DNA from 4 places in the Bacillus sp. Bwzl_19 genome. Region 4 is predicted to be linked to each of the others. Evidence: predicted binding sites of a transcription regulator. Region 4 holds the regulator's gene; each other region holds the start of a gene.
What was found. The regulator Rex, encoded in region 4, represses fermentation and respiration genes when NADH is low (regulators of the CRP and FNR family bind a similar motif). The targets are predictions, from matches to a motif close to TTGTGAAATATTTCACAA.
Positions count from the first base shown of each region.

Region 1 (3,289 bases), 780 kb from region 4:
CGTCTGTGCTCAGCTATCCTGTCGGACGGTATAATAAGGAAACATTAAAAGCCGCCGCTGCATCAGGCTACCGTATGGCGGTCACGACGGAACCGGGTGCGGCATCAAGAGATCAGGGCCTTTACGGGCTTCACCGTGTACGTGTGTCGCCTGGTATGTCCGGCGCGGCATTCGGCTCTTATATTCAAAATGTGATGAACTAACAGAGCCTCCGCATATGGCGGAGGCTTTTTTCCGTTTAATAGAATTGATGAAGCAATAGAAGGGTGACGCTCACGGTAATCGCCCCGCCGATTCTGGTGGACACTTGGGCAAACGGCATAAGCTCAAGCCGTTCGGCGGCGCTTAAGATCGCGACATCGCCGGTGCCGCCCTGTCCGGAATGGCAGGCGTTAATAATCGCCGTCTCAATCGGGTACAGGTTCAGCCATTTTCCTGTCAGGAAACCGACGGCCATCATCGTGACGACGATTGATAAAATGGTAATGATGTTGCTGATAGTAAACGCTGCAATGAGCTTGTCCCATGGTGTCATTGAAACGCCGATCGCAAATAGGAGCGGATAGGTCACGGCTGTCGAGAAAAAACGCGAGACGCCGAAGGCTCCGTTTTCAATCGAGGCCGGCGCCAGCCTGAACAGCTTAATAAGCACGGCAAGGACGAGCATCACGACAGGAGCCGGAAGCTGAAAGAAATCATGCGCCAGCATGCCGACCAAATATAAAGAAACAGCTAAAATGCCTCCGGAAGCGAAAAAGGACAAATCAAACGTTTTGTCATTGGCCGGCTGTTCCAATGCCGGAGCGTTCTGATCAGACTTATCAACCTTCCCGTTGCCCGTCCATTCCGGTTTGCTTTTACCGATGACATTCAGCAGGCCCGATAACATAATGGCGCAAAGGCTTCCGAGCATGATGGACGGCAGCACAAGCGCAAAGGCTTCCCCCTGGGACATCGGCATAATATCGGAGTAGCCGATGGATAAAGGAATCGCGCCTTCACCGACACCTCCAGCCATAATCGGGACGACAATATAAAGCAGCGTGTGCTGAAAGCCGAGGCCGAGCAGGGTCCCGACGCATAAGCCGACGATGGCGGCTGCGATCGAGCCGGCGATAAGCGGAATAAAAATCTTGACGAAAGCCTTAACGAGCGTCTCTCTTTTCATCCCGAGAATACTGCCGACGACGATACCGGCAATAAATAGATAGAGAAAGTTAGAGCTTTCCGTGAATTCTGTTGTTGAAGTGATAATGTCTTTCGGAAGCAGGTGGTAGTAGACGACAGCGGACGGAATAAAGGTTGCGAGGATCGCAGGGCCGCCGATGGAACGCACGATCGGAATGGATTTTCCGATCTGGCCGAAGGTAAATCCGAAAAAACTCATGACGGCAATCGATGTCAGGATGTCGCTTTTTACATCGCGGCTCATGACAAACACCGTAATAAGCAAGAACAGCAGGATATAGATAGGAAGTGGAATAATGCCGATTCTTATATTCATTGCTCTGGCAAACCAGTTATCAGTCCGTTCCTGTTTTTGGAATGATTCCGTTTGAAAATTTGGTTGAAGTTCTCCCATGCTTGTTCCCCCAGTCGTTATGTAGTGAAAAATATCCCCATTTAAAGTATACTAAAAAATTTAAATTGTTCATATATTATGAATTTACTAGAAGATATACTTTTTCTTCGTTTTCTTTCTCAAAAAGGCGATCTGACGGGCTTTTTCACTGCATAAAGCATTTTGTTCGCCACACGAATAAAAAAGAGGTACGATATCAAAGGGACAAATATCCTAGATGCTGACATAAATTCTCTATAAATTCGACAATAATCGGTCACAATTTCAGCCTATTTTTAGGTATATTGATCTTTTTTTTTAGGCCGAATCGTTGTAAAGTAATGATATTGAATCATTTCTATGACAGCCGCTGACCCCAGGGTGTACAGGCTGATAATTCATTAGTTTTGACAAATTTGTGAAACATTGAGCAAATATATCATTCTTTGTGAAATAGCGAGCAAGGATCTTGTCGTGTTTGTGAAATGTTGAGCAATTTACCAGATTGGAGGAAAAACATCATGAGTGAGTTGGTTTTAGCCCGCATTCAATTTGCATCTACAACATTGTTTCACTTCTTGTTTGTGCCTATGTCTATCGGGCTTGTGTTTATGGTTGCTTTGATGGAGACGCTTTATGTTGTCAAAAAACAAGAGACCTATCTCAAAATGGCTAAATTTTGGGGACATCTCTTTTTAATTAACTTCGCTGTCGGCGTCGTCACAGGGATTCTTCAGGAATTTCAGTTCGGTTTGAACTGGTCTGATTATTCCCGCTTCGTTGGAGACGTATTTGGAGCTCCGCTTGCGGTTGAAGCGCTTTTGGCGTTTTTTATGGAGTCTATTTTTATCGGATTATGGATTTTCGGTTGGGACCGTTTATCTAAAAAAGTGCATTTGCTTTGCATTTGGCTTGTATCCTTCGGAACGATTATGTCATCTTTCTGGATTTTGACGGCAAACTCATTCATGCAGGAGCCGGTCGGCTTTACGATTAAAAACGGCCGCGCGGAAATGAGTGATTTCGGGGCGCTTTTAACAAACCCTCAGCTTTGGGTTGAATTTCCTCACGTCATTTTCGGAGCGCTTGCAACGGGTGCTTTCTTTATCGCCGGTGTCAGCGCATTTAAATTATTGAAGAAAAAAGAAGTGCCGTTCTTCCATAAATCGTTCAAGCTTTCGATGATTGTCGGGCTGATCGCCGGTATCGGCGTTGCGTTCAGCGGACATATGCAGGCTGAGCATTTAATGGAATCGCAGCCGATGAAAATGGCTGCCAGTGAAGCGCTTTGGGATGACAGCGGTGATCCTGCTGCGTGGACGGCTTTTGCGAACATTGATACGAATAAAGAAAAAAACACATCTGAAATTTCAATTCCTTACGCACTGAGCTACTTGGCTTATCAGAAGTTCAGCGGCAGTGTTAAAGGGATGAAAACACTTCAAAAAGAATACGAAAAAACGTACGGAAAAGGCGACTATATCCCGCCTGTTAAAACGACGTTCTGGAGTTTCCGCATTATGGCGGGAGCGGGCGCGCTTATGATTTTTGCCGCAATTGCCGGTTTTATTCTGAACCGCCGCAAAAAGCTTCATACGAGCAAGTGGTACTTACGCGGTATGGTCGCGCTGATCGCATTCCCATTCATTGCGAACTCTGCCGGATGGATTATGACTGAAATCGGCCGCCAGCCGTGGACGGTCATGGGGCAAATGACGACCGCACAAT
Region 1 is NZ_CM142729.1:3,493,372-3,496,660, reverse strand. Features, by position in the region: gene ACW5MY_RS18540 (polysaccharide deacetylase family protein) at 1-203, shown strand, start outside; gene cimH (citrate/malate transporter CimH) at 239-1,582, opposite strand; gene ACW5MY_RS18530 (cytochrome ubiquinol oxidase subunit I) at 2,083-3,289, shown strand, end outside.
Region 1: the regulator Rex is predicted to act here: its motif matches at 1,978-1,995, upstream of ACW5MY_RS18530 (cytochrome ubiquinol oxidase subunit I).

Region 2 (3,289 bases), 930 kb from region 4:
AGTTGAACCAGTGGTTGATCCCCGCCCCGACGATAATCATGGATCTGCCGTCCGTATCGATCGCATTTTGGGCAAACTCCCTGGCAATCTGAATGACGGCTTCTCTTTTAATTCCTGTGATCCGTTCCTGCCAGCCAGGTGTAAACGGACGAGGATCATCATAGGATACAGCTGCTTGTTTGCCGATGCCCCGGTTCACGCCGTAGTTGGCCAATATCAAGTCAAACACGGTCGTGACGTACACCTCTTCGCCATTCAGGTTTACTTTTTTAATCGGAAGATCCCGCTCAAGCACTTTGTTTCCGTCATTTGAAAAATACGGAATGCGCACCGTGCCAATTTCGTCCTCTATTCCAAGTACAGAGAGACGGGGCTCGATCTGTTCCCCGGTGTCTTCATCGATCATATGCAGGTTCCATTTCTTCTGACCGTCCCAGCGGGAGCCCATTGTTCCTTGCGGTATGGCAAACGCGCCTGTCTGTTCATTCCAGACCGCGGGCTTCCACTGATCATGCTTTGTCTGCCGCCCGATGTCCTTCGCATGCAGAAACCGCCCCGCTGTATACACGCCATTTTTTTTTGACAGGGTAACGAGGAATGGAAAATCCGTGTATTGCTTTGCATACTTGATAAAATGCTCTGTCTCTTGATTCACGTAAAATTCCTGCAAAATGACGTGACCCGTTGCCATCGCAAGCGCCCCGTCAGTCCCTTGGCGGATACTCAGCCAGTCATCGGCGAACTTGGAGGATTCCGCAAAATCCGGGCTGACTGAAATGACCTTGGCGCCTTTATAGCGGGCTTCCGCCAAAAAATGCGCATCAGGCGTTCTCGTCAAAGGAACGTTTGAGCCCCATGTGATGATATAGCCGGAATTGTACCAATCACTGCTTTCCGGAACGTCCGTCTGGTCACCCCAAATTTGCGGGGACGCCGGGGGAAGATCCGCATACCAGTCATAAAAACTGAGCATTGGGCCGCCCATTAAAGACATAAACCGGGAGCCTGACGCATGGCTGATCATGGACATCGCCGGAATCGGGGAAAAACCGACATTCCGGTCAGGCCCGTATTTCATCACTGTATACAGCAGAGAGGCCGAGATCAGCTTCAGCACCTCCGGCCATTCAGCGCGCACAAAACCGCCTTTCCCTCTTGCCTGTTTATAAGACTTCGCTTTTTCAGGGTGTTCGACGATTGATTTCCAGGCATCCAATGGATTTTGATGAGCCTGCAATGCTTCCCGCCACAAATTGATCAGCACACCGCGCACGTATGGGTATTTCACACGCAGCGGGCTGTAGATGTACCACGAAAAACTGGCCCCCCGCGGACAGCCTCTCGGCTCGAAATCAGGCATATCCGGACCTGTAGATGGATAATTCAAGTTTTGTCCTTCCCACGTGACAATTCCGTTTTTCACGTAAATATTCCAGCTGCAAGACCCCGTGCAGTTGACACCGTGGGTGGAGCGAACGACTTTGTCGTACTGCCATCTGTTTCTGTATACATTCTCCCAATCACGATCTTCTTGGGTGGTTTGGCTATGATTATTTGAATGATGTTCGATAGGAGAAAAATAGTTTAATCTCCTGAACAACGGACTCATTTTCTTTTTCTTCATGATCGTTCACTCCTTCCGAGTCAGGTGATGCTATGTACACTATAAACAGAGACATCATGTTACCTTGTGAACTATGTCACACACTCTGCTTTTTTCACAAAACGTCCACATACAGAAGAAGGAAGGGCGCCTGAATCATTTAGCCGCCTTAGATTCAAAGAAAAACCCGGCTCTATTTAAGAACCGGGCTCTGCGCTTTCATCCTGTGATGTATGGAGATACCGTAAAAACAATTGATAGGAACAAAAGACATTTTGCTGAAGCATCGCCAAAAAGTTCATTTGCAGCCGCGGATGGTAAGACATCATTTGCTTGAACATAGAATATGGAATATGGAGTGCCAGAATGTCCGGGGAAGCATTAACTGAGATAAAAGGCGATAGAGACAGTCCGCCTTTTTCATCAACCGGAAACACAGCGCCTTTTTCCCACAGCGCAACGGTTTGCGAGCCTTCAGGGAGCCTGCTGTCCTTAAAACGGATACTGCCTTTTAATACGATATATACGGATTGTGAATGAAGAAAGGATGGAGACTGATCAGACGAGCCGCGGATAAACGTCCCGTTTTTCAATAAGGCTGCGACGATGGACAGAGGCACTTCATTAAACATAGGAAGTTGTTTCAGACATAATAAATAGTCACACTGATTCATAGGAAAGCCTCCCGTGCTAAGGATAGCTTTAGTGTAGCCCGATTGAGCCTGCACGGCAGGAATATAGTTCACAGCTTGTATGATGAATGTCACTTATCAGGAGGATGCCTGCATTTATAATGAAGTAAAAAGGAGGATTTTGATGAAGGCGATGATTCCGAAGCAGCACGGCGCATGGGCGATGCTGCTGATTCCATTTTTACTCGGCATGGTCAAGGGAGGCCCGGTTTTCTGGCATATTCCGCTCTTTCTAGGCTGGCTTTTCCTTTATTTGACGGTTTATCCCGTTTCACTTGCCTTGAAAAAGAAACAGCTCAAACCCTATCAAAAGTGGATATGGTACTACGGTGTACCGGCCTGCTGCTTTCTGACCGTTTCTGCCGTTCATAAGCCCCATCTCATCTGGGTGGGCGTTTCTTTACTGCCGCTGTTTCTTATCCATATGCATTATGCCCGCCGAAAAAACGAACGAGCGCTGACGAACGATGCTGCGGGTGTCCTGTTCTTTTGTTCAGGCGGGCTTGCGAGCTGCTGGCTGGGAACGGGAGCCCTTGACGGCTGGGCTTGGTTTCTATTCTTGCAATCTGCTTTATTTTTTATCGGAAGTTCTTTTTATGTGAAATCAGTCATCCGTGAGAGAAAAAACAGAACATTTGCATACTGGTCATGGGGATATCATCTGCTCCTTCCCTTATTATCGGCTCTTCTCGGTGCAGGCTGGGCGTTTTTTGCTTTTATCCCAAGCAGTTTGCGGGCATGGTATTTTCACGGGAGAGATTGGTCCGCGAAAAAAATCGGCATTCTTGAAATCGCAAACGCCGGCTTCTTTTTCGCGGTCATGTGTACATATATGGCGTAATAAAAAACAAGGACAGCGGCTGTCCTTGTTTTTTCAGTCAATATTACAGATCTCCAGCGGACAGTTTTCACACTCGATCTCACATCGTAAATAGTCCCGCTTGTGCAAAATAATTTTCCCGGCTTCGTCTATCGAAATAACCCCTTGTTTGCG
Region 2 is NZ_CM142729.1:3,349,093-3,352,381, forward strand. Features, by position in the region: gene ACW5MY_RS17785 (nitrate reductase subunit alpha) at 1-1,624, opposite strand, end outside; gene ACW5MY_RS17790 (cyclic nucleotide-binding domain-containing protein) at 1,801-2,277, opposite strand; gene ACW5MY_RS17795 (YwiC-like family protein) at 2,420-3,136, shown strand; gene ACW5MY_RS17800 (Crp/Fnr family transcriptional regulator) at 3,170-3,289, opposite strand, start outside.
Region 2: the regulator Rex is predicted to act here: its motif matches at 1,689-1,706, upstream of ACW5MY_RS17785 (nitrate reductase subunit alpha).

Region 3 (3,289 bases), 730 kb from region 4:
AGCGAGCTTCTGCGGCTCATTCCTCACCATATCGGTGGCGCGGAAAAATAATACTGTTGCTATAACGCCTGAGCTGAGTGCAACGATAAAGGATTGGAATGTCTGTCCCATTGACGGAAGACCGTCTCTGTGCCAGCCGAAAGCGGCAATCAAAAGCCAAAACGGTAAGCTGGCGAGCGTCATGCCGAGCACGCGCTGAAACGTATCGAGTTTTCCGCCGTATTGTTCCAGCATTTTACGGTTGCCGAGCGGATAGGCAAAAGCGGCGATGACCACCGGCACAACACTGAGTATTATCGTGCGGCCGGACAGGGAGCCTGCATGCTGAAGCTGTATCAGGCCGGCTCCTATCAGGATGATGACGGAAGTAACCAGCGAAATAAGCGGAATCTTTTGTCTGACGAGAACCGGACCCGCCGGGGAATCTTTTGTTTCGCAGAAAAACGGCGACAGAAGCACGCCCGCGACAATTGTAATCTGCCATGTGCCGGCGATCAGCCAGCCCGGCCCGTATGCCGCCGCAAAGGTAATCGGAGCATAAAAAAGCACGAAGCCGGTAAAACTCCATTTCAGCCAAAAAAACGGTTTTTTCCGGATTTCATGCCAGAGCGGCCCCCACTTTCCTTTCGCATAAACGATCACAAATAAAAACGGAACCATAAAAAGAAAACGCAGGGAAGAGCTCCATATCCAGCTTCCGCCAGAGAGCTCCATCGCCCTGTTTAAAATAAATGTGACTGCAAAAAACAGAGACGCCAATATTCCGATTAAGATGGCTTTCATTAAATCCCTCATTTTGACACATATTTTTTTATACTATACTATTCACCGGCAGGCTCCGCAATGGAATATGAGAAAATAGCGTTTTAATAAATGATGAATGGGAAACAGACATATACGGAGGTGAACACAATGCAGAAAGAGGATATTCAAGTTCTTTATTTTGAAGATGACGGCTGCATTCCGAATAACCCGAATCTTCCGCTTGTCATTTATAAAGCGGTATTTAATGAAGAAACGGTGCGGAAAGCAGAGACGGTTCTCCGCCGGCATGATTGGTCGAACAGCTGGACGGGCGGGGTGTTTCCGTATCACCATTTTCACAGCACCACGCACGAAGTTCTTGTCGCGGTAAAAGGAAAGGCGGTATTGAGGTTCGGCGGAGAACAAGGGGCGGACGCCGTTCTTGAAACGGGAGACGCAGCGGTCATTCCGGCCGGCACCGGACATAAAAAACTGTCAGGCAGTTCTGATTTTACCGTGATCGGCGCTTATCCGGGCGGCCGGCAGTACGATACAAAAACGGAGAAAAATGATAGAACTTTAAAAGAAATCAGCCGTGTCCCGCTCCCGGAATATGACCCCTTTACGGGAAAAACGGGACCGCTTTTAAAAATGTGGGGAAAATGACAGGGGATAAGCGGATGGTCTGTAAAAAAATAGTCTGAAAGAAACGTTATTACACCCCCGCCATATAAATAATTTCATAAACGAAACAATTCACGTTCAAATTTTGTTCAAAAAGTGTTATTATATAAGAGTAAATCAAATTGGGGTTTTTTATGTTTGCTATTTTCAGAGAGGAAAAAAGAAATTTTGACTTATTCAATTGTTTTTGTTGATATAAAAATAATACTGAATATGGCAAAGTGAAAAACTGGGTAGTAAACATTTATTTTTGTAAATGATTGTGCATGAATTCACAATCTTGCTTTTTCATGCTTTTCTGCATGAAAGGGGAAAGGCTACCCTTTCCAAAAAAATCAGCATACTGCTTATAGTAAAGGAGAATCGGATATGCCAGAAACAATCGATCAAACAAATGCATCTGTCAGCCAAGGCCAACGCGATCTTATCGATCAGCTGCTAAAACCTGAAGTTCAAGAATCACTGACTGTTTTAGTGGATCAGCTTCCAAAACTGACTGAGTTAGTAAATATTTTAACGAAGTCTTATGATTTTGCACAGTCTGTAGCGACAGACGAAGTATTGAAGAGCGATACAGTGGGTGCGCTTACAGAAATTCTTGAGCCGGTGAAAGAAACAGCGAAAGAAGTCGCAGCTACTGCGATCGAAGCAAAAGACCGCGCGGATGCAAGCAATGAGACAATCGGACTTTTCGGCCTGCTGCGCATGCTGAAAGATCCTCAAGCTCAAAAGCTGTTCCGTTTTGCTAACAGCTATCTTGAAATCATGAACGAAAAACAAAAATAATCTCAGATTCAAATTGATATAAAGGACGGAGGATATACGATGTCAAAACATATTGTCATTTTAGGCGCTGGTTACGGCGGAATTCTTTCTGCTTTAACCGTTCGCAAACATTACAGTAAAGATGAAGCACGCGTAACCGTTGTGAACAAATTCCCGACTCACCAAATTATTACGGAACTGCACCGCCTTGCAGCCGGCAACGTGTCTGAACAGGCTGTTGCTATGCCGCTTGAAAAACTCCTGAAAGGAAAAGACGTTGACATTAAAATCGCAGAAGTCAATTCTTTCTCAGTTGATAAGAAAGAAGTTGCCCTTTCTGACGGTTCTAAGCTGACTTATGACGCGCTTGTTGTCGGTCTTGGTTCAGTTACTGCTTATTTCGGCATTCCTGGACTCGAAGAAAACAGCATGGTGCTGAAATCTGCTGCTGATGCCAACAAAGTATACAAACACGTGGAAGACCGTGTGCGTGAATACTCTAAAACGAAAAACGAAGCTGATGCAACGATTCTTATCGGCGGCGGCGGCTTAACAGGTGTTGAGCTTGTCGGTGAACTTGCTGACATCATGCCGAACCTTACGAAAAAATACGGCGTAGATCCGACAGAAATCAAACTGAAATTAGTTGAAGCAGGTCCGAAAATTCTTCCTGTTCTTCCTGATGATCTTATCGAACGCGCGACAAAAAGTCTTGAAAAACGCGGTGTTGAGTTCTTAACAGGTCTTCCTGTTACAAACGTGGAAGGAAACGTCATTGATCTGAAAGACGGTTCAAAAGTCGTTGCCAACACATTTGTATGGACAGGCGGCGTACAAGGCAACCCGTTAGTCGGTGAATCTGGCCTTGAAGTGAACCGCGGCCGCGCGACTGTGAACGATTTCTTACAATCTACTTCTCATGAAGATGTATTTGTTGTCGGAGACAGCGCTGTATACTTTGCGCCGGACGGCCGTCCGTACCCGCCGACAGCTCAAATCGCTTGGCAGATGGGTGAACTTGTCGGTTACAACCTGTTCGCTTACTTAGAAGGAAAAACGCTTGAAACATTCAAGCCTGTAAACTCTGGTACGCTTG
Region 3 is NZ_CM142729.1:1,292,804-1,296,092, forward strand. Features, by position in the region: gene ACW5MY_RS06850 (DMT family transporter) at 1-783, opposite strand, end outside; gene ACW5MY_RS06855 (cupin domain-containing protein) at 913-1,410, shown strand; gene ACW5MY_RS06860 (DUF1641 domain-containing protein) at 1,798-2,214, shown strand; gene ACW5MY_RS06865 (NAD(P)/FAD-dependent oxidoreductase) at 2,254-3,289, shown strand, end outside.
Region 3: the regulator Rex is predicted to act here: its motif matches at 1,689-1,706, upstream of ACW5MY_RS06860 (DUF1641 domain-containing protein).

Region 4 (3,289 bases):
ATTTTTCATCACCGAGCGGCTTTGCCATGACATCCATCCGTTCAAGCTGTTTTCGTCTGCTCTGGGCTCTTTTCGTTGTTGATGCTCTGGCCAGATTGCGGTCGACAAAATCTTGAAGCTTGGCGATTTCGTCCTGCTGTTTTTCATACAGCTTCAGGTCTTTCTCGTACTGCTCGGCTTTTTGTTCTAAATAGGCGCTGTAGTTGCCGAGGTATTTTTTGCTTTCTGTCCGTGAGACCTCGTACACTTGGCTGACGACTTTATCAAGAAAGTATCTGTCGTGGGAGACGATCAGGATGGCGCCAGAATATCCCTGTAAATAATGCTCAAGCCATGTGAGCGTGTCGATGTCGAGATGGTTCGTCGGTTCATCCAAAATAAGCAGATCAGGCTGGGTCAAAAGGAGCTTTCCGAGAGCAAGCCTTGTTTTCTGACCGCCGCTCAGGCTTTGCACTTTCACGGAATCGTCAAATTTGCCGAAGCCGAGGCCGTGAAGGACAGACCGGACATCCGCTTCATATTGATAGCCGCCTTTATTCTTGAAGTCCTGCTGAAGCCTGTCATAGGTTTTCATCAGCGTCTCAAGCTCCGCCGGGGCGGCAGTGGCCATCTTTTCTTCAATAGAGCGCATTTCTTTTTCCATTGCTTTCAGGAAATCAAAAACACTCAGCAATTCTTCTTTTATGGTAAGCTGAGATTCCATGCCTGTGTGCTGGGCAAGGTATCCCATCGTTAATTCTTTCGGTTTGATTAATTCACCCTTTTCATATGAAAGGTGACCTGCGATAATTTTAAGGAGAGTTGATTTGCCGGCTCCGTTTCTGCCTACAATGGCGATGCGATCCCGGGATCTGACTTCAAGCTTTATATTGTTTAAAATAGGATCAGCGCCAAAAGATTTGGATAGCTGATTAATTTGTAAGATCATCATATTATTTCACCTCTGTTATAATAAGTTAAGTGTAGCTTATCAACCTGCTGTCAGCAAACAATACATCAGAATTGGAACATTATAGGATAAGACATCAGGGAGAAAATAGTGTATGATCAGAAGTAAGGAGAGTTTAAATATGAATGGATTTTCTCATTTTAATGAAGAAGGCCGTGCCCGCATGGTGGATATAAGCGATAAATCTTCAACAGTCCGTACTGCCGCTGCGATATCGAGCGTACACATGAAGCATGACGTGTACAGCAGAATCAAAAACCGGGAGATCGGAAAAGGAGACGTGCTGGCTGTCGCACAGGTGGCCGGAATCATGGCTGCAAAGCAGACGTCAGCGATTATCCCGATGTGCCACCCGCTTTCTTTAAGCAGCGTCGACATTTCATTCGGCTGGGAGGAAAAGGATTCCGAAGCCGTTCTTCATATACAGGCAAGCGTAAAAACGAAAGGGAGTACAGGTGTGGAAATGGAAGCGCTAACTTCCGCTTCAGTCTGCGCATTGACCGTTTATGACATGTGCAAGGCGCTGGATAAAGGAATGGTCATCGGCCCGACCTGCCTCATGGAAAAAACGGGCGGCAAAAACGGTGATTTTAAAAGAGATGCATCTGAGTATAAAGTGGAGGACCAATCATGAACAAGGATCAATCAAAAATTCCGCAGGCGACGGCAAAACGGCTGCCGCTTTATTATCGCTTTTTAAAGAATTTACACGCGTCAGGAAAGCAGCGTGTTTCCTCAGCTGAACTGAGCGATGCGGTAAAAGTCGATTCGGCCACGATCCGCCGGGATTTTTCCTATTTCGGGGCGCTCGGCAAAAAAGGATACGGCTATAATGTGGATTACCTGCTGTCATTTTTCAGAAAAACACTGGATCAGGATGAAACGACAAATGTCATTTTGATCGGTGTCGGGAATTTAGGGACAGCGTTTCTTCACTATAATTTCACAAAAAATAATAACACAAAAATATCTATGGCTTTTGATGTGAATCAGAGTAAAATAGGAACTGAGGTAGGCGGTGTGCCTGTCTTTGATCTTGATGATTTAGAGCTTCACATTAAGGATGAACCCGTGGCGATTCTCACCGTTCCGGCGGTTGCCGCTCAGTCAATCACCGACCGGCTCGTGGCGCTCGGAATCAAGGGAATCCTTAACTTTACGCCGGCCCGTTTGAATGTGCCGGATCACATTCGAATTCATCATATAGATTTAGCTGTAGAGCTTCAATCATTGGTTTATTTCTTAAAGCATTATTCTGTTTTGGAAGAAATTGAATAACGAAAGGAGGAGCTGCACATGATCGGTCCTGGAAGCCTGGCGGTTATCGGTGTGGTGGCGGTGATTATTTTCGGTCCGAAGAAGCTTCCCGAATTAGGAAAAGCTGCGGGGGACACGCTTCGAGAATTTAAGAACGCTACTAAAGGATTAGCCGGTGAAGAAGAGGAAAAAAAGAAAGAAGAACAGTAAGATAGGATGACACGTATGAGAGTGAATCAAATGACGCTTGTGGAGCATATTGCCGAACTTCGGAAACGATTGCTGATTGTGGCGTTATCCTTTGCGGTTTTCTTTATTGCCGGCTTTTTTCTGGCAAAACCTATCATTGTGTATCTTCAAAAAGCCGATGAAGTAAAAGAGCTCACCCTTAATGCTTTTAACCTGACGGATCCGCTGTTTATCTTTTTGCAGTTCGCGTTTATTATCGGCATCATTTTGACTTCGCCGATTATTCTATATCAGATTTGGGCGTTTGTCAGTCCGGGGCTGTATGAGAAGGAACGCAAAGTAACACTCAGCTATATTCCGATTTCAATCGTGCTGTTTGTCAGCGGTGTGTCATTTTCTTATTATATTTTATTTCCGCTGGTCGTTGATTTTATGAAGCGGGTTTCGAATGACTTGGATGTCAATCAGGTGATCGGAATCAGCGAGTACTTTCATTTTCTGCTGCAGCTGACAATTCCGTTCGGGCTGCTGTTTCAGATGCCGGTGCTGATCATGTTTTTGACGAGGCTCGGTGTTGTAACGCCGATGTTTTTATCGAAAATCAGGAAGTACGCGTATTTTGTGCTGCTTGTGATCGCCGCGATGATTGCGCCGCCTGAGCTGCTGTCTCACATGATGATTACGATTCCGCTTTGCATTTTATACGAGATCAGTATTCTTATTTCAAAAGCCGCATATCGGAAAAAGCAGACCGGCAGCAGCGAATCTGACCAGGATGTATCAGCATAAAAAAAGCCATTTCTCAATGATGAGAAATGGCTTTTCTTTTATTTTTGATTTTTCTTCACTTTAAATGAGAAAGCGAACATTTTAAACGAGATGCTGATATTATAA
Region 4 is NZ_CM142729.1:565,974-569,262, forward strand. Features, by position in the region: gene ACW5MY_RS02970 (ABC-F family ATP-binding cassette domain-containing protein) at 1-931, opposite strand, end outside; gene moaC (cyclic pyranopterin monophosphate synthase MoaC) at 1,071-1,583, shown strand; gene ACW5MY_RS02980 (redox-sensing transcriptional repressor Rex) at 1,580-2,227, shown strand; gene ACW5MY_RS02985 (twin-arginine translocase TatA/TatE family subunit) at 2,246-2,416, shown strand; gene tatC (twin-arginine translocase subunit TatC) at 2,423-3,184, shown strand; gene ACW5MY_RS02995 (YdiK family protein) at 3,223-3,289, opposite strand, start outside.